One region of the Zoogloea sp. JDB1 genome, then DNA from elsewhere that is predicted to be linked to it. Evidence: predicted binding sites of a transcription regulator. Region 1 holds the regulator's gene; each other region holds the start of a gene.
What was found. The regulator FNR, encoded in region 1, switches genes on or off when oxygen is low (the NO sensors DNR and NnrR bind a similar motif). The targets are predictions, from matches to a motif close to TTGANCTAGNTCAA.

Region 1 (6,422 bases):
GTGAAACCGGTCAGGTAGAGCCCGAGCGCCACCAGCATCAGGTTGGCGGCCACATACAGGACCAGCTGGATAGGCAGGATGTTGTTGAACAACAGCCCTACCGTACCGATCGCCCCCATCGCTGCACCGGCCAGCGTGTAGCTGCTGATCCGCCCGACGTTGTAAGCCAGATGCAGAGGCCAGTCACTGCGCCGCTGGCCGGGCAACTGGACGGTCAGCGCACTGACGATACCACCGCACATACCGACACAGTGGGTGCCGCCGAGCAGGCCGATGAGGAAGACTGCGAAGTAGCCAGTTTCGGGCATGGAGATTCAACCTGGACAAACAAAAACGCCCCGTGGGCAACACGGGGCGCGTTCCAACACTTGGCTCGGCATTCTAGCCCGCCCACCTCGGAGCGGCCAGCCGGCCGGAAGTTCAGATCACCTTGGAGTAGCGAGTACGCTCCCGGTCGGCGCGCAGGTACTTGTCGAAGACCATCGCAATTGCCCGCACCAGCATGCGGCCGGCAGGCAGCACGGTGATCCACTGCTTGTCGATCTTCAGCAAGCCGCCCTTCTCCATCTCGCGCAAGTCGGCGAGTTCGGCGGCGAAATACTTGTTGAAGTCGATCAAGTGAGCGATCTCGATGGACTCGATGGACAGTTCGAAGTGGCACATCAGCGCCTGGATGATCGCCCGCCGCAGCAGGTCGTCCGGCGTCAGCTCGATGCCGCGCAGCACCGGCAGGCGGCCCGTGTCGATGATGTCGTAGTACTCATCGAGGGTCTTCACGTTCTGCGCGTAGGTCGGGCCGACCTTGCCGATGGCCGACACGCCGAAGGCCAGCAGATCGCACTCCGCATAGGTGGAGTAACCCTGGAAGTTGCGGTGCAGGCGTCCCTGGCGCTGGGCCGTGGTCAGCTCATCGTCCGGCTTGGCGAAGTGATCCATGCCGATGTACACATAGCCCGCCTCGGTCAGGCGGCGGATCGCCAGTTGCAGGATCTGCAGCTTGGTCTCGCCGGACGGCAGCTGCGCGTCGATGATGCGGCGCTGCGGCTTGAACAAGCTCGGCAGGTGCGCGTAGTTGTATATCGACAACCGATCCGGCGACAGCGCCAGGATCTGCTCGAGGGTACGGTTGAAGCTGATGACGTTCTGCTTGGGCAGGCCATAGATCAGGTCTACACTGACCGACTTGAAGCCATGGGCCCGCGCCGCGTCGATGACGAGCTTGGTTTCTTCCTCGCTCTGGATGCGGTTGACCGCCTTCTGCACGTCCGGATTGAAATCCTGGATGCCAACGCTCATGCGGTTGAAGCCGAGTTCGGCCAGCAACGCAACGGTGGCTTCGTCCACCTTGCGCGGGTCGACCTCAATGGAATACTCACCGTCCGGCACCAGCGTGAAGTGCTTGCGGACCATGCCCATCAGGCGGCGCAGTTCGTCGTGGGACAGGAAGGTCGGCGTGCCGCCGCCCAGGTGCAGTTGCAGCACTTCCCGCGACCCGTCGAGCTTGGCCGCCTGCATGTCCACTTCTTTTTCAAGATAATCCAGATACTTGGCGGAGCGACCGTGATCCTTGGTGATGATCTTGTTGCACGCGCAGTAGTAGCAGATCGTATTGCAGAAGGGGATGTGGAAGTATAATGAAAGCGGTTTGCCGATTCCGCCGACAGTACGTCTCCCGAGCCAATGCTCCAAGGCGTCGGAGTTGAAGGCTTCGACGAAGCGGTCAGCGGTCGGGTACGACGTATACCTCGGGCCATTCACATCAAATTTGCGAATGAGCTCGGGATCGAATATCAGGTCTTTTTGTGTCGTGTTCATGGTGCACTTCTGTTGGTTGCGCTGAACAATCGCAGAATCGATCCAAAACAGTATTGACGTGGATCAAAGGGCTCCAAACGTTGGTAAAACCATCCAGTTCAGGTGATTGCGCGTGCAGATGAAATCGGTGATTCCGGTGACGGTCGTGGACATCAAGGTCGCGTGTTCCCAGTGCAATCTGCGGGAATTGTGTCTTCCCTTCGGCCTCGACCCCAATGAGATCGACCAGCTCGACGAGCTCGTCGGCAGCCGCCGCAAGATCAAGCGGCAGCAGCACCTCTACCGCTCCGGCGACAACTTCGAGGCGATCTACGCGATTCGTGCCGGCTCGTTCAAGACCGACGTGATCCTTGAGGACGGCCGCGACCAGGTGACCGGCTTCCAGATGACCGGCGAAGTCCTGGGCCTCGACGGCATCAGCACCGAACACCATTCGTGCAACGCGATTGCGCTGGAAGACAGCGAAGTCTGCGTGATCCCCTTCAACCGGCTCGAAGAGCTGTCACGGACGGTGGAGAGCCTGCAGCACCAGTTCCACAAGATCATGAGCCGCGAGATCGTCCGCGACCATGGTGTGATGATGTTGCTCGGCTCAATGCGCGCAGAGGAGCGGCTGGCGGCCTTCCTGTTGAACATGTCCCAGCGCTTCACTGCACGGGGCTTCTCTCCGTCGGAATTCCACCTGCGCATGACCCGCGACGAGATCGGCTCCTACCTGGGCCTCAAACTCGAGACGGTATCCCGCGCCTTCTCCCGCTTCCAGGAAGAAGGCCTGGTCGCCGTCCAGCAGAAGCACATCCGCATTCTCGATACGCCGGGCCTGAAGCGCCTGCTCAACCACCACTCAGCCTGAGCACCGCCGGCGCCCGGCCTCACAGCCAGGCCAGCCAGCCGAGCGGATTCTTGCTGACCGCCACCGAGACGATCCACGACAGCGTCGCCAGCGCACCCACGTAAGCCGCGGCGCGCTGCACACGCGGTCGCGTCGCCTTCAGCGCGACACTCCCCAGCCCGATATAGACAAGCAAGCCCAGCACCTTGGCCGTCAACCAAGCGTGCACGAAGGGATATTGGGCGGCCATCCAGGCCAGGCCGAGCGCACTGGCCAGCAGGCAGGAATCGACGATATGGGGCAGCACCCGCGCCAGACGGGCCCGCAACAGCGGCGAGCCGCTCAACGACCACCAGCCCCGCAAGGCGAAGCCACAGCCGCTGAGCACCACGCAGGTGATGTGAAAATGTTTGAGAGCCAGATACATGCCGCGCCTCCATTGTTCCGCGGCAAAGCTCCGGCTGCCGGCGGGCCCCGCAAAAACGGGGCCGCAACACTTTAGCTGCGCAGCACGCCCACTTCCAGTGCGGCGAACCAGTTGATGAATCGCTGCACGTCGGCACCTTGGTAAATAGCCCCATGCTGCGGCACCAGCATATCGATCTCCAGGCGGGAGACGCGCTCGCACCAATCGCGCTTGGCCCGGTCCGAGCCCATCCAGCGCTTGTGAAAACCTTCCGCATGGCGGATGTGGCGGGAGAAGTCCTGCACATACAGCTCGTTATGATCCGCCGGCAACAGGGCTGCGCCGACATCGCCCGAGAACAGGATCTTGGCCTTCGGATCGTACAGATGGAAATTGCCCGACGAATGCAGGTAATGGGCCGGAATCGCCTGCAGCTCAAGACCATCGAGACGGATCGTCACGCCCGAATCGGGGATCGGTACGAAAGTCGAATCCTGCCCGCCGAAATGGGGCAGAAAACTCTGCCACAACCAGCTCGTATAACACTTCAGGTCGGGCTTGAACTCCAGCCACAAGGCCAGCGAGGAAATGATGTCCGGATCCTGGTGGGACGCGAAGATGCCCGCCAGGCGCGTCGGATCGCACTCCGCCGACAAGGCGGAGAACACCGACGGAAAGATCTCGATCCCACCCGGATCGCACAGCAGGGCCTCCTCCCCGTGAACGACCACATATTCATTGGTATCGATGATGTAACCAGGCTTGGTGGTATCCCGCGCGATCGCCAGCCAGCGGTGATCCTCGTCCTGGTAGATGCAATGGGCCTGCTTCATGGGTTTCCTAATCCTTTACGAGGCGTTCCTTGCCGAGAACTTCGAGGGATCGCTTGATCTGCGCGATCACCTCGGCAAAATCCGTCGAGACCTGCATCAATGCAGCACTGAAGCTGCCGCCATAGGCCGCCTCGATCTTCGCAGAACGAGCCAGCACACCACCCAGTTCGACCAATTGCTGGGTTTCCTCGACCGCCGCACGCAAGCGCAGATCGAGGGAACGCAAGCGCACCTGCTGCTCAGCAAGCCGCGTGGCACCACGCCTGCGAGCCTCCCGCGCACCCGGCACACCGTCACCGCTGAGCCTCAAGGCCTCCGCCAGAATCGCTGCAATACGCTGCTGCTGCACGACACCGGTGACACTCCCGACCGAACCGGAAGTCATTTCCCTCAGGGATGCCATGTGGCGGGTCAGATCCTGGGCGAAGCGCCGCAACTCATTGGACAGCACACCGAACCCGAGCGCAGCATTACCCGCCCGCTTGGCGAGAAAGATCGCATTGAGGGCCATCAGATTGATGCGGAAGGCCGTCGCCACGATGGCCTTGATCTCCTCATTGACCCGGACGATACGGGCAAGCTCGCCGGTCCGCGGAGCAATCCCGTGAAAATTCGGTTCTGGCGCATTCATGTGGACTCTCTGGAGCAGGCAGACTGTAGTGGCTGATTAACGGCGAAGATGCAATCGGCTTGAGCCATTCGATGCGGAAAAGACAGCACCGCCCCAACTTCACGCCGCCGGCGCCGTAAACGAGAAAACCCGCTGACGAATCAGCGGGTTTTCTTATACTTGGGGCGACATACCGGGATCGAACCGGTGACACCTGGAATCACAATCCAGTGCTCTACCAACTGAGCTAATGCCGCCACTGGCAATCGTCGATCGAAATCGCCGATTTGAAACTTCCAAAGAGCCTGCCCGACAGGAATCGAACCTGTAACCCCCGGCTTAGAAGGCCGGTGCTCTATCCAGTTGAGCTACGGGCAGTTCGCCGCGGGCACTCGGGTCAAGCTTTGGTCGGGGTGGAGAGATTCGAACTCCCGACATCTTGCTCCCAAAGCAAGCGCGCTACCGGACTGCGCTACACCCCGAGAGCCGCGAATAGTACACACCTATCGGAAGCTCGTCAAATAAAATTGGCACGAATTTTCATGTTCGACGAAATTCGTGCCTGCGGGACGCTCCGGGTCACGACACCTCACATCCTCGTGTCACACCCCGAACGCATGCCTTCCGGGTAAGCGTTGCATGCGCGCAACAAATTGAATTCACACAAATTGACCTAGATCACAGCTTTCGTTGTGCAACGCAATAAATCAGTAGGATTACCAATACCAGTATCCCCACCGCAGGGTAAAATCCGGCCCGGCCCCAGACGCCCCGAAGCCCCGTGGCAACGGCAACCCAATAGCCGCACGATTCGCACTCACCCGAGTACCCATCATGAACGAACAGCACTACCTCACGCCCCTCTTCGAGCCCCGCTCCGTGGCCATCATCGGCGCCAGCGAAAGAGAGCTGTCCCTCGGCAACATTCTCGTCCGCAACATGCTGGAGGCCAGCTTCAAGGGCAAGCTGTTCACCGTCAATCCCAAGTACGACCAAGTGCTGGGCGTCCCCTGTTACAAGAGCGTCGAGGACATCCCCCAGCGCCTTGACCTGGCCGTCATCACCACCAAGGCCGACCGCGTGCCGGCCATCGTCGACGCCTGTGGGCGTGCCGGCTGCAAATCCGTGGTAGTGCTGCCGTCGGGCTTCTCCGACGCCGGTCCGCGCGGCCGCATGCTCGAGAAGAACACCGTCGAAAACGCCCGGCGCCACCGCATCCGTCTGCTCGGCCCCAACTGTCTGGGCGTGCTGCGCCCCGAACTCGGCCTCAACGCCAGCTTCGCCCACGGCGGTGCCATCAAGGGCTCCATCGGCCTGATCTCCCAGTCCGGCGCCCTCTGTTCGGCGATCCTCGACTGGGCCCGGCCCAACAACGTCGGTTTTTCGTCGGTCGTATCCCTCGGTACCTCGGTGGACATCGACTTCGGCGAGGTTCTCGAATTCATGGTCTCGGACGCTCGCACCGAGAGCATTTTTCTATACGTAGAAGGCATCAAGGACGCGCGCCGCTTCGTCAGCGCGCTGCGCGCCGCGGCCCGCGTCAAGCCGGTGCTGCTGATCAAGGTCGGGCGTCATCCGGCCGGCTCCCACGCCGCACTTCTGCACTCCGGAGCCACGGTCGGCGAGGACGCGGTGTTCGATGCAGCACTGCGCCGCGCCGGTGTGATCCGCCTGTACAACATGGGCCAGCTGTTCGCTGCCGCCAACGCGCTGTTCTCCCACTTCCGCCCGCGCGGCAACCGCCTGGCCGTGATCACCAACGGCGGCGGCCCCGGCGTGATGGCCGCCGACCGCGCCGCCGACCTGCGCATTCCACTGGCCACCCTGTCCGACGGCACGGTCGCCAAGCTCAACGAGATCCTGCCGGCCAACTGGTCCCACTGCAATCCGGTGGACATCATCGGCGATGCTGACCCCGAGCGTTAC
Region 2 (6,422 bases), 180 kb from region 1:
CACGGCAGCCAGCACAGCCCATAGAACAGAATCTGCGTCGCCCACACCAGAATCCACCGCCAGGTGGCGAAACGGCCCGTCACCGCACGGGGGTAGACCTTCTGGCGGACCGCGTAGAGGGTGTCCTCGACTTCAGCGGCCTGCGGCGCGGTCGAAGGGCTGGTCTTCTTGGCAGTCTGGGGGTCTGGCTGGCTCATGATCGCAATATCAAAATATTCTTATATTTGAACACAAAAACACCCCGGGACCAGCCCGGGGAGTTCTTGATAGCGAGCAATGTCGCATCTCGCCAAAAGCTTATTTCTTCTCTTCGGCCGGAGCCGTGGCATTCTTGGAAAGGCTCAGCACATAGCCGGCGAGCAGATGCACCTTGTCCTCACCGAGGAAGTCCTTCCAGGCCGGCATGCGGTTGGTACGTCCATGGGTCACGGTCTCGATGATCGTGGCTTCGGACGAGCCATACAGCCAGGTCTTGTCGGTCAGGTTCGGAGCGCCGACTGCCGGGGTGCCCTTGCCTTCCGGACCATGACATGCGACGCAGTTCTGGGTGAAGATCTCCTTACCGCGCTGGGCGCGCAGGGAGTCATTGGCCAGACCGGACAGGGAACGCACGTAGTTGGCCACATCCTTGACACCGTCAGCACCAAGCGCCGGGCCGAACGGGGGCATCATGCCCTGACGGCCTTCCAGAATGGTGGTCTTGATGGTTTCCGGCTCACCGCCATACAGCCAGTCATTGTCGGTCAGGTTCGGGAAGCCCTTAGCACCCTTGGCATCAGCACCGTGACACTGGGCACAATAGGTCAGGAACATGCGATGGCCCATGGCGTTGGCTTCCTTGTCGGCAGCCACGGCATTGAGGTCCATGCCACGATACTTGGCGAAGATCGGGCCATACTTCTCGGCCGCAGCCTTCTGTTCCGCTTCCCACTGACCGGCCGAAGACCAACCCAGCTTGCCCTGATTGTTGCCGAAGCCCGGGTAGAGAGTCAGGTAGGTGATCGCGAAGATGATCGTGATCCAGAACATGTACATCCACCAACGCGGCAGCGGATTGTTGTACTCCTGCAAAGTCTCGTCCCACACGTGATCGTGCAGGCCGACCGGGCCCGAGGTCCGCTTGGTCGTGTTGGAAATCAGCACGAACACGCAGAACCCGATGCTCAGGAACACCAGCACCATCACCCAGGCGTTCCAGAAACCGCTAACGAAGTCAGCCATTTTTATTTCCTTCCTTGGTTTGCCGCCCCGAATCAGAGGGCGGCAAGTCGTCCTCGCCGAACGGCAGGAGCGCAGCCTCGTCGAATCCCTTTCGTGCACGACCGCTGTACGCCCACAGGCTGATACAGATGAAACATACAAAGCCCAAGACGGTTACGACCGTACGTGCGTCATTGATATCCACGATGTGCTCCTGCGTTCTCCGAATTGGATTACTGTTTTTCCGGAGCCGCGGGGGCCGGAGCGGCAACTGCCTCAGCCGGTGCAGGCGCAGCAGCCGCGACGGCCGGAGCAGCCGGCTTGCCGGCATTCAGCGCGGTGCCGAGACCTTGCAGGTAAGCAATCACGGCCTCCAACTCGGTCTTGCCTTCCAGCGCCTTGCGGGCACCCTGAATTTCCTCATCGGTGTAAGGAACGCCAACCTTGCGCAGCGCGTTCATCTTGGCCTCGATGTCATCGATCTTCGCCGGGCGGTCAAGCCACGGGAAGGCCGGCATGTTGGACTCGGGGACGACGTCGCGCGGGTTCAGCAGGTGGATGCGATGCCACTGATCGGAATAACGGCCACCAACGCGGTGCAGGTCGGGACCGGTACGCTTGGAGCCCCACTGGAAGGGGTGGTCGTACACATATTCACCGGCGACGGAGTAATGGCCATAACGCTCGGTTTCGGCACGGAACGGACGAATCATCTGCGAGTGGCAGTTGTAGCAGCCTTCGCGGATGTAGATGTCGCGGCCGACAAGGCGAACGGGGTCGTAGGGCTTGAGGCCTTCAACCGGCGTGGTGGTGGACTTCATGTGGAACAGCGGCACGATTTCCACGAGACCGCCGACACTGACTGTCAGCAGCGTGAAGACGATCAGCCAGCCAACCTTACGTTCGATAAAGTCGTGATTCGATTGAGCCATGATTATTCTTTCCTCCCGATCAGGCGTGAGCGCCGGCAGGTGCCAGCACCGGAGCTTCATAGGCCTTCTGACCGGCGATGGTCTTCACCATGTTGTAGAACATGATCAGCATGCCGGTCAGGAACAAGACACCGCCGAGAACGCGGATGGCCCAGAACGGGTAGCTGGCCTTCACAGCTTCAACGAAGGAATAAGTCAGGGTGCCGTCCGGGTTGGTGGCACGCCACATCAGGCCCTGCATGACACCGGAAATCCACATGGAGGCGATGTAAAGCACGATGCCGATAGTCGCGATCCAGAAGTGGGCGGTGATCAGCTTGGTGGAATACATTTCGGTCTTGCCGTACATGCGCGGGATCAGGTAGTACATGGCGCCGATGGACACCATCGCAACCCAGCCCAGTGCGCCGGAGTGCACGTGACCGACGGTCCAGTCGGTGTAGTGGGACAGGGCGTTGACCGTCTTGATCGACATCATCGGACCTTCAAAGGTAGACATACCGTAGAAGGACAGCGAGGTGATCAGGAACTTGAGGATCGGGTCGGTGCGCAGCTTATGCCAAGCGCCAGACAGGGTCATGATGCCGTTGATCATGCCGCCCCAGGACGGAGCCAGCAGAATCAGGGAGAAGACCATGCCGACGGACTGGGTCCAGTCGGGCAGCGCAGTGAAGTGCAGGTGGTGCGGGCCCGCCCACATGTAGGTGAAGATCAGTGCCCAGAAGTGCACCACCGACAGACGGTAGGAATACACAGGACGGCCAGCCTGCTTCGGCACGAAATAGTACATCATGCCCAGGAAGCCGGCGGTGAGGAAGAAGCCCACCGCGTTGTGACCATACCACCACTGGATCATCGCATCCTGAACACCGGCGTAGGCGGAGTAGGACTTGGTCAGGGTGACCGGGACTTCAGCGCTGTTGACCAGGTGCAGCAAGGCAACGGTCAGGATGAAGGCGCCATAGAACCAGTTCGCCACGTAGATATGCGTGGTCTTTCGAGTGGCGATGGTGCCGAAGAACACGACGGCGTAGGAAACCCACACGACCGTGATCAGGATGTCGATCGGCCACTCCAGTTCGGCATATTCCTTGCCGGAGGTGAAACCCAGCGGCAGCGAAATCGCTGCCAGCAGGATGACCAATTGCCAGCCCCAGAACGTAAAGGCTGCAAGGCCCGGGGCAAACAAGCGGGTGTGGCAAGTACGCTGCACACAGTAGTACGACGTTGCAAAGAGAGCACATCCACCAAACGCAAAGATCACCGCGTTGGTGTGGAGCGGGCGGAGCCGTCCAAAGTGCAGCCATTCGGCAACGTTCAATTCGGGCCACACGAGCTGTGCTGCGACGATAACGCCGACCAGCATGCCCACGATGCCCCATACCACCGTCATGATGGCGAACTGCCGCACGACTTTATAGTTGTAAGTCTGCGATTGCATGTGAGTCACCTCATCAAAAGAAAACAAAACCCCCCTGACTGCTCGACGGACGGACCGGCGGCAGGCTTCGCGGAAGGATACGCCGCGATAAGGGCGGCATTTTGACACAGATCAACTTTATTGCGCCGCAAGAAGACCTGGGCAAAGTGGCGGAGCAGGAATTCTTGGAAATAAGCCCCTACTCGTGAATCGGCTTTATGAAGAGATAAGGAAAGCCTTTAAGACCTTCACATCAATAGGGTTTTCTCTCGCGGATATTCCTGTCGGATTTACGACAATTGTAGGGATTCGCAACACAACCTCTCGCGACATATGGAAGAACCCCATTGTTTCATATGGAAAAAAACTGCAACTCAAGGTGGCACAAGATGTGCGCTTGCGTTCGCTGAACAGTAAGGCAGCGTTGCGGCAGTCCCTCCAGACTTCGGTGAGATCCGACTGACACGGCGCACTTCAAGTAAATAGCCGAGCCCTGGGCAGCCCTGCTTGCGGGAATCCGAATCCCGTAGGCACCCACCCGGCCAGGGCCCGAGCACATCAGGAGTTCCGAACCATGCAAGTCGGCGTTGCTTATTCCGAACCGTCCCAGCAGGTCTGGCTGACCATAGAAGTACCGGACGGCGCATCCGCCCGCGAAGCCATCGAAGCCTCCGGGATACTCAGGCAGTTCCCCCATATCGACCTCTCCAGCCAGAAAGTCGGCGTGTTCGGGAAGCTGGTCAAGCTGGAAGCCCCCCTGAAGGCGGGCGACCGGGTGGAGATTTACCGCGGGATCATCTGTGATCCTCAGACCGTGCCGCGTCGCCAGCTGGACGATGACGATGACGATTGAACACATTCACCGCCGCATGCCATGACAGGGCGCCGGGGCCATCGCTCCAGCATCCGTTCGCAGCACCGCCGGCCATCGGGCTATCAAGTGCCTCGGCACGCCCCCACAGGATTTGTCACCTCGCGCGCGCTCCTTCCACGCGCCCACTCCGGCTTGCTGCCTGCAGACCGGGGTTTCGAATGCGAGCCTTGTTCATATTCCCTCAAGCCACAGCCAGAAATAGAAGGAGCACGCCCATGAACGCGAACCCGAGCTGGACCGAGCGCACCAAGGCACTCGAAGCGTCCTTTGTCGAAGTCTGCACTCTTGTCCCAGTCTCAGCTGGCCCCGGAATCCTGGCCAAAGAGCTGGCCCGCCATATTCCGGAACTCCATTTCCGTCGAACCCTCTGCCGCGGCGGCTGGTATCGCCTCGGTGGCGTCCTTGCCGCAAACGGGGTACGCATCTCCGACGACCTAGAAAGCTGGGCGGAGATGACGCTCGCGGCCAGCGACGGAGATTTCGAAGCCCTGCGCGAGGAGTACGCGGGGAAGGAACTGATCGCGACCCGCCGCGTGGGACGCACGCACTACTTCGTCGCCGCCACTGGCGACAAGTCCACCGATTTCCTGCAGTTGGAGATCGAAGACCTGCAAGAGACCCAGGCCCATACACTGTTCGCACAGGTGCCCGCGCCGAGCGCCATCGATGAGCTTATCGATCCGGATCTCGGCCACCATAATGGGCAACCGGTCGGGCTCCCCTATTACACCTTCCGCCGGCTCACCCACATCGGCGATCTGCTGGCCCGACTGCGGCAGCAAACCCCCGACGCCCAGCCCATCCACCGCTTCAGCGACGACTGGAGTGAATCCAGCGCCGGCCACGCCACGGCCTTCAGCAACCAGTGGGTCATCGCGGTGCGCGAACATCTCGACCGCTTCCAGCAGAACGTCATCCGCGCCCAGCCGGTACCCGCCATCGACGGCGAGCCGCCGGTCTTCAGCGCACGGGAAGGCACCCGGGAACTGGCCCTTCACGACGCACTGGTATCCTTCGACCGGGCAGCCGGCTACCCCTTTGCCTGGTACTTCCACATGCTGACGACCAAGGCCGTGCCTCACTGGGTTGCACGCGTAGTGATGGAAGATGCCAACGCGGGCTTCGCGTACCTGCCCCGTCGCGACGAAGACGTCGTGCGCCGCTGGCTGCACTCGCCTTACGCACTGTAATAGGGCAAAGGGCTGGATACGGAATGGCATCAGCGGGAAACGCACCAGTATGGGGCAGGAGCCCTGTACAGAATCGGGCGGCACACCGGACAATGCACCGCACCAGCCCTCCACGACGCCTCCAGGCCATTGAATTTAAATAAGAAAAAAATCCGCACGAGATCGGACAGGGTGAGTACAGAAAACGAGGCCCACTCCTTGCTTAAGAGGCTCATCACCCACCATTAGTCCCAGTGCCAGGGACTACAAGTCAAATCCGCCCCTCACCGGGCGCTGTTCAGAGTCGAGGTTTCGCGATGTCAGAGGTCACCAACGGCCGCTCCCGTTCGGACGGGGATGCAAGCGGCCTGCCGCCGACAGCCGTGCGTGTAGAAGCACTCCGGGCGGCCCTCGCCAAGGCCCTCGAAAATGCGTCGAGCAATGATGACTTGGTCGGCGAGATCGCTGCCGCCCAAGCGTTTCCAAGCCGTATCTGGCTGTTCCTGGAGGCGGTCGAGCAAGCCCCGATCGCCATCTCGATCACAGACCCCCAGGCTCGCATCCTGTATGCCAATCCCGCCTTCGAAGGCGTTACCGGCTATGCCCCCAGTGAGGTATTGGGCCTCAACGAATCGATCCTGTCCTACAAGACCACCCCACGCTCCGTTTACGAAACGCTGTGGAAGTCCCTGCACGACAAGAAGACCTGGAACGGAACCCTCGTCAATCGGCGCAAGGATGGTTCCCGTTACATCGCGGAACTGACCATCACCCCCATCCTGGACTCCAAGGGGGAAACCGCCTACTGCCTCGGCATGCACCGGGAC
Region 3 (6,422 bases), 1.7 Mb from region 1:
GCGATGGCCGATGGAAGCGGGCTGCCAGCGGCAGCGGCGCGTCAGCAGCCCCTTGCAGCCGCGGTCTGGCCGCAGGCCAGCTTGGTGGGCACGGCAACGGCCGGAGCCTGCTCGATGCTGCGGTTGGCCGCCACCGGCTGGGCGCGCGGACCGTAGCTGACCGGCTGGACGACAACCTGAGCCTCGCCGCTGGCGAGGGCGGCGCGCTTCAGCTGGCGGCCATGTTCGATCAGGTACCAGTCGGGACCGGCAAAGGCGGTGGTAGCCGCGAACGCACCCAGCAGGGCAAGCGCGAGGCTGACAAAACGGCGGAACATGAGACGAATCCTTTCTCCGATAAAAATCACTAGGCGATCAGCATCTGTTCCGCGGTGCCGGTTCTGTCGCCGACAACCTGCAGGAACAAGAAACCAACCGCCTGCATGTTCCGTACCAGTTATATAAATTTTGTTATATCAACTATTAGAGCGCGCTCAACGGTTTTGTGGCAGACATGAACGTGCCACTTTGTAATAAACCACACCAGGATTGTGGTTTTTGACCCATTGCGGCGGCGCGCATCAGCGCCCCATGCGCCGCAAGGTGTCAGACGGGTTCTCGGCAAAGCGCGCCCGGTAGCGCGCCGCAAAGACACCGAGACTGTAATAGCCCCACTGCTCCGCAATCGCCGCGACAGTGCTCTCCGGCGGGGCCGCCAGCAGAGCCTGGCGCACGCCCTGCAGGCGCGCCTCACGCAGGAAGACCATCGGCGTGGTGCGGCGGAACTCCCGGAACGCGCCGCTGAGCGCCCGCACGCTGATCCCCACCGCCGCCGCCACAGCGCTCAGGGTCGGCGCCTCGCGGGCATGCTCGCGCATGTACTGCTCGGCCTGGCGTACGTAGCGCGGCGCCAGCGCGCACGGGCGGGCCGGCAGCTCGCCCCAGCGGCGGGTCCACTCCATCAGCATCTGGGTGCCGAGCATCTCCTCCAGCTGGCGCCCCAGCGGCCCCTCGCTGACCTGGCGTGGATACTCCGCCACGCAGCGGCAGCAGTAGGCGAGCAGCGCATGCCACGGCGAACCGGCGCCGCCGAAGCGGATCTTCAGGCGCCACAAGGCGTCGTGAGCCGGCTGGCCGGTCCACCGCAGGTAGAGCTCCTCCAGGTAGCGGTGCGGGAAGGTGATGTTCACCTGCAGGTGGTCCGGATCGAAATCGGCCCAGTATTCGGTGCGGCTGGTATCGACGAGAAAACTCTCGCCGGCTGCGGTCTCTGCCGGCTCGTGGCTGTCCACCCAGTGCCTGCCGGCGCCGCGCACGGTGGTCAGCGCCATGCCCATCCCGGCCCCTTCCGAGAAGTCGCTGAGATGGACGGGAATGCCATAGGAGAAGCGGCTGAGGATCATGCTGCCGATATGCACCGCGTGCAGGTCGGAGCTCGGCACCAGGATGTTGCCGGTGGGGCGCACCGAATAAGGCATGTAGACGCGCCGGGTCCACGCCTCCAGCTCGTCGAAGTCGCGGGTGACGATCAGTTGGTGGGCGTCGGTCGGCCGTCCGCCGGCGTCCACGACGAGGGCATTGCACAGGCTTTCCATGGCAGCTCCCAAGACCTTGCGACCGCCCCGGGCGGCGCTCCCGGGGCGAAGGGCGAACTCAGAACACTTTCAGCAGGCGCAGGTTGAGCCGCGCATCCTCCTTGACGCCGCTGCGGACGGACAGATCCCGCCCCAGCGAGGTCAGCACCTGCCAGCCCGGCGCCACGAAATGGGCCACGCTCAGCAAGGCCTTGGTACGGCGCTGGCGGTCGCCCTGGGCGACGCCGTCGATCTCCGTCTCGCCGCCACCTGCCTGGGACAGCATGCCGCCCACCCACGTAGCAGCGCCGAGATTGTAGCGAAGGTGGGACTGCAGCTCCCAGGCCGGGCGCTGCCGGAGCGTCGCGCCGGTGGAGCCATAGTCGCCGTTGCGGCCGAAGACCTGGCCGTCGGCGATCAGATCCAGCGTAAGGCGTTCCGACAAGGGCGTGATCCAGCCCGTCTGCAGCGCGAACTTCCAGCGGTTCTCGCCGAAGGGATTGAGCGGCGCGTTGCGGTCGTAGCGGCCGGTGGGCAGCCACAACCACGGCGTCACCGCGAAGGCGCGGCGGCCTTCCGGGTCCTTCATCAGGTGGATGGTGGACGCCAGGATCAGGTCGCCGACGCCATTGGTGGCGTCCACGCCGGCCAGATCGCCGCCGGTATGCACGCGGCCGAAGGGCAGCAGGAACTGGGGCGCCATGGTGAGGCCGCCGATGTCCACATAATGCACGCCGCGCAGGATACCCACGTCCGCCTCGACGCGGGCCTGATCAGCCACCTTCCTGCCGCCGGCGTAGAGCTGGCGGCCCTCGGTATGCTGGTAGTAGCCGACGGCGAGGCTGGTGCCAACCGGCAGGTAGGTGTAGTCGCCGGCATCGATGGTCACGGCACAAGCCAGCCCAGGCAGCGCGAGGGCCACGGCGCAGGCAGCAGCGTGCCAGCGACGGCCCATGGGGGTACGTCGTTTCATGTCTCCAACTCTCCTCTGGTGGCGGCGGCAGTCTCTCGCGTTCGGGACGGCCTGACGCCCTGGGGCCTACTGTGGCAGGCCCCGGATCGGGTCTTGTCTCAATCCGGCAGTCGCCTGTCGCACGCCGGCAATTTTTCGGGGGAAGCTCAGCGGTGGTGGTAAACCGCCGTCTCGAACTCCACGAACTGGGGGTAGGACACGCAGTCCTGGAAGGGCAGCAACTGGGTCGCCCAGTAGCCGCCGATGCCAGTCTGGCGGTCGATCCAGTAGAAGGAATTGGCCAGCCCGGCCCAGGCCAGGGAATTGGCCGGGCGGCCCGACGGAGTCGGCGCCCGGTTGGTCATGAAGGTGTAGGCCCAGCCCTTCGGCACGCCGGGGAAGAAGCTGCCGGCATTGGCGAGGGACGGGATCGAGGTGGGCCAGCCCGTGCATTCGAGGGAACCGAGCCCGTCGCGTGCCATCAGCGCCACGGTCTCCGGGCGCAGCACGCGGCCGTGGGGGCCGGCGCCGTCGTTGAGGAGCATGCGGATGAACTTCATGTATTCGCCGACCGTCGCGTACAGCCCGTGGCCGCCGCAGTCCATCGCCGGCGGCTGCGGCAAAACCAGCTCCGGCAACGGGCTGAGCGCGCCGTTGGCGGCCCGCTCGTGGATGGTCACGCGGCGGGCGCGCATGGACTCCGACATCGTGAAGCCGATGTCGGCCATGCCCAGCGGCGCGAAGATCCGTTCCTTCATCACCGCGCTGAGGCGCTGGCCGCGCAGCGCCTCCACCACCAGGCCGAGCCAGTCGATGTTGACGCCATAGGTCCACCGCTCGCCCGGATCGTGCAGCAGCACCGTGCGGATCGCCGGGAACTCGCAGGACACGATGGTCGGGATCTCCTTCGCCGTGCGGTACTGCAGGTCGTCCTGGCTGAAGAACTCGTAGCCGAGGCCGGAGGTGTGCAGGAACAGGTCGTTGATCGTCACCTCGCGCTTCGGCGGCCGTGTGCGCGGCTGGCCCGCCGCGTCGAAGCCGTCGAGCACCTGCAGCTCGGCGAACTCCGGCAGGTACTTGCGCACCGGATCGGAGAGAGACAGGCGCCCCTCCTCGATGAGCTGCATCGCGCAGGTGCCGGTCAGCGCCTTGGTGGTGGAAAAGATCGCAAAGACCGAATCGAGCGTCATCGCCGGCTCGGCGCCCAGCTCCCGCCGGCCCGCGCAGCCTTCATAGAAATTGCCATCCCGGTCGGTGGCCATCGCCACCACGCCGGGCACCCCGCCGGCCCGGTTCACCGCCTGGTCCAGAACGGAATCCAGAACGGCCGTCAAAGTATTCGCCGTCATGCCTTGTCTCCTCATATCGTTGTGGTCCGCTTGACGCGCCCGCCCTGAAACCCGGAGGCCGGGCGGGCGGAAGGACGATATGTCGGAACGAGGCCGCCGCCTGTCCGGAAACGGCAGGCGGCTATCGGGATCCGGCAATTATTGGCGGCCTACATGTGATCTCCGCGGCCACCGCCGCGACAGTGCAGGCCGCGCCTGCCTACAGCGTCGTCAGCCGCGCCAGCTGGCGGCCGAACAGGGCGGTCACCAGCAGCAGCACCGGCGTGATCGTGATGAAGCCGTACAGCACGCGGCGGATCAGCGGATGGGCGCTGTCGGCCTCAATGAAATGGCGGATCACCAGCCAGCCCTTCAGCCACAGGATGGCGGCCACCAGCCATTGCAACCCGACCTGGCCGTGCAACCCATGACCCAGCAGCAGGGACAGCCCGGTCAGCGCAAGCAGGCCGAGCCAGGTCTTGACGAGCGGCGCCAACGGGGCCGCCGATTCACGGTGTATGTCGTTCATGCTCACACCAGCACGTAGAAGAAGGAGAAGATGACCAGCCAGATGATGTCGGTGGCGTGCCAGTAGCAGGCCAGCGCCTCCAGGCCGCTGTAGTCGTCGGCGGAATAGCCGCCGGCCAGGTGGCGCGCCAGCACCCACAGGATGCCGAGGATGCCCCACACCGCATGCACCATGTGGTTGAAGGTCAGGTAGTAATAGACGCCCGAGAAGATGCCGGCCTGCCCGTCGATGCCGTGGGCCAGGTTCCACTGGATCTCGATGATCTTGGCGACTGGATAGCCCAGCGCCAGCACCAGCCCGCCGACCAGCCAGGCGATTGAGGCCCGGCGCCGGCCGGCGCGGATCAGCGCCGTGGAACAGGCGATGCAGAAGCTGCTGCTGACCATCACCAGCGTGATCACGGTGCCAAGCGTGGTGGACAAACCCTCCGCGCCTTTCTCGAAGGCCTCCGGGAAATGGGCGCGGGCGACGAAATAGACGACGAAGAGCACCAGGAATTCGATGAACTCGCAGCAGATCCCCACCCAGATCCCCTTGTTGCCGGGAATCCGCCCACCTGGCGCCTCCTCGAAGGCGGGCCCCGCCACGGTTGCAGTCATGATATTGGCAGTCATCGTTTTCCCCATTGCTCGGCAGCCGTCATTCTTCGCCACCAGCCCGGCCGCAGAAGGAACAGATGGAATGGTTTACTGCCGATACAGATCGGGGAATTGATGCCGGTCAATTTTGCCAACGACGGCGGGGAAATGCCGTCGACACAGAGGATTGCCACCGCCAAGCTGACGATAGTCCGCTACAGAAAGGGGCTGAGACCTACATTTTCAGCTGATACGTCACGGAACAATTCTCCAAGAGTTTCCGGTCAATGGCCGCAGTCCAGCAATAATAGAATTATGGAGTATTAGGGATAGTATTTTCTAATTCCGATTAGGAACCACTATTTATGGGACAGACTCCAATCTGTTCAGGGCAGTAGCCGTATTCTGATTGCTTGCCGTTTTCGGACAACTATGAAAATACCTCTTTTCTGTTCCTTTCAACCCGACTGGAAAAGGCACCGGCAATAACATCCAGGCAATTTTTTCTATGTGGTGAGTTTCGCTGTAGCATTTATATTCTTCGACATACGGAGAACTTCGGCTTCGTGGCACGACTTTTATCAAGTCAAAATTAAAGATACTTCCCGGAGGAGGGGGCATGCGGGCATTAGATGACTTCTTACCATCCTTTCGGCTAGGGAGCACTTGCTCGAGAAAGCGATCAACACCGACATCAGCATGAAACAACATGAATTTGCGGTTCAAATATTCAGGCAACTCCGGGCTGGACGGACCAAGTACGCTATTGACGGAAAAGCACGCTCCATCTCCGCAAGTGACATTTTTCTCTACAAAAACCCAAACATTTTGACCGCTCCGTAAAACCAGCCGGGGGGCGAAGGGCTCCTTTTGAGTCTCATATATCTCAATTACTTTATATTTAAACGTCTTCTCCGACAGTTCGGACGATGGAAGCTTCGACTCCAGCCAGACGAGGCCCGTGCCGGGGAAGTACCCAATGAACTCGGCATCAGTGTCATACGTCCCGCTGATTGGACGTTCAAAAGTCGCCTGCCCGTACCCGATATACAACTCGCCTGGCAGCGTGATCGAACTGGGTTGCTTTTTTGGTGCGACTATCGACCTAATTTCTCTGCTTGGCTCCCAATCTGTCGGCCTGACCAATAAAGCGTTATGGGATTGGGTCTCACAGGGCCACGAGCCAACACCCCACGAATCAAGAGTGCAACGACGCAAGAAATAGGCTGCATTTCCGTCCGCCAAGGGAATCAGTATAGTTTTTGCAAAGACCTCTTGATGCTTGCTACCGCTGGTGTGTGGCAATACCACACACGCTGACAGCACTAGCGATGCCAGATATGTCATCCAACGCTGGAGAAAGTGCACTTCTGTTGTCCTTCGTCAGTTGGGTCCCAAGAAGTTCCGGCTTCCTGTTGCCCCGTGCGTTTCGAAGGCATGATTATGCACAAAGCATCAACCATCTACTTTGTATTTTTTACC

Region 2: ccoN (cytochrome-c oxidase, cbb3-type subunit I) is a predicted target of FNR. The motif match lies at 3,675-3,688, and genes of this name have one in related genera.
Region 3: AC1PPK_RS04765 (cytochrome c oxidase subunit 3 family protein) is a predicted target of FNR. The motif match lies at 5,073-5,086, and genes of this name have one in related genera.

What each region holds. Positions count from the first base shown of each region.
Region 1 is NZ_CM161496.1:5,043,200-5,049,621, forward strand. Features, by position in the region: gene AC1PPK_RS22875 (sulfite exporter TauE/SafE family protein) at 1-308, opposite strand, end outside; gene hemN (oxygen-independent coproporphyrinogen III oxidase) at 421-1,815, opposite strand; gene fnr (fumarate/nitrate reduction transcriptional regulator Fnr) at 1,934-2,668, shown strand; gene AC1PPK_RS22890 (SirB2 family protein) at 2,688-3,074, opposite strand; gene AC1PPK_RS22895 (oxygen-binding di-iron domain-containing protein) at 3,146-3,886, opposite strand; gene AC1PPK_RS22900 (chemotaxis protein) at 3,894-4,517, opposite strand; tRNA gene AC1PPK_RS22905 (tRNA-His) at 4,678-4,753, opposite strand; tRNA gene AC1PPK_RS22910 (tRNA-Arg) at 4,801-4,874, opposite strand; tRNA gene AC1PPK_RS22915 (tRNA-Pro) at 4,902-4,978, opposite strand; gene AC1PPK_RS22920 (bifunctional acetate--CoA ligase family protein/GNAT family N-acetyltransferase) at 5,331-6,422, shown strand, end outside.
Region 2 is NZ_CM161496.1:4,860,641-4,867,062, forward strand. Features, by position in the region: gene ccoG (cytochrome c oxidase accessory protein CcoG) at 1-197, opposite strand, end outside; gene ccoP (cytochrome-c oxidase, cbb3-type subunit III) at 298-1,221, opposite strand; gene AC1PPK_RS22030 (cbb3-type cytochrome oxidase subunit 3) at 1,214-1,405, opposite strand; gene ccoO (cytochrome-c oxidase, cbb3-type subunit II) at 1,434-2,132, opposite strand; gene ccoN (cytochrome-c oxidase, cbb3-type subunit I) at 2,152-3,573, opposite strand; gene AC1PPK_RS22045 (RnfH family protein) at 4,127-4,405, shown strand; gene AC1PPK_RS22050 (hypothetical protein) at 4,642-5,616, shown strand; gene nifL (nitrogen fixation negative regulator NifL) at 5,913-6,422, shown strand, end outside.
Region 3 is NZ_CM161496.1:1,077,858-1,084,279, reverse strand. Features, by position in the region: gene AC1PPK_RS04790 (hypothetical protein) at 42-317, opposite strand; gene AC1PPK_RS04785 (AraC family transcriptional regulator) at 561-1,574, opposite strand; gene AC1PPK_RS04780 (transporter) at 1,633-2,526, opposite strand; gene AC1PPK_RS04775 (serine hydrolase domain-containing protein) at 2,673-3,854, opposite strand; gene AC1PPK_RS04770 (hypothetical protein) at 4,054-4,362, opposite strand; gene AC1PPK_RS04765 (cytochrome c oxidase subunit 3 family protein) at 4,365-4,976, opposite strand; gene AC1PPK_RS04760 (hypothetical protein) at 5,304-6,308, opposite strand.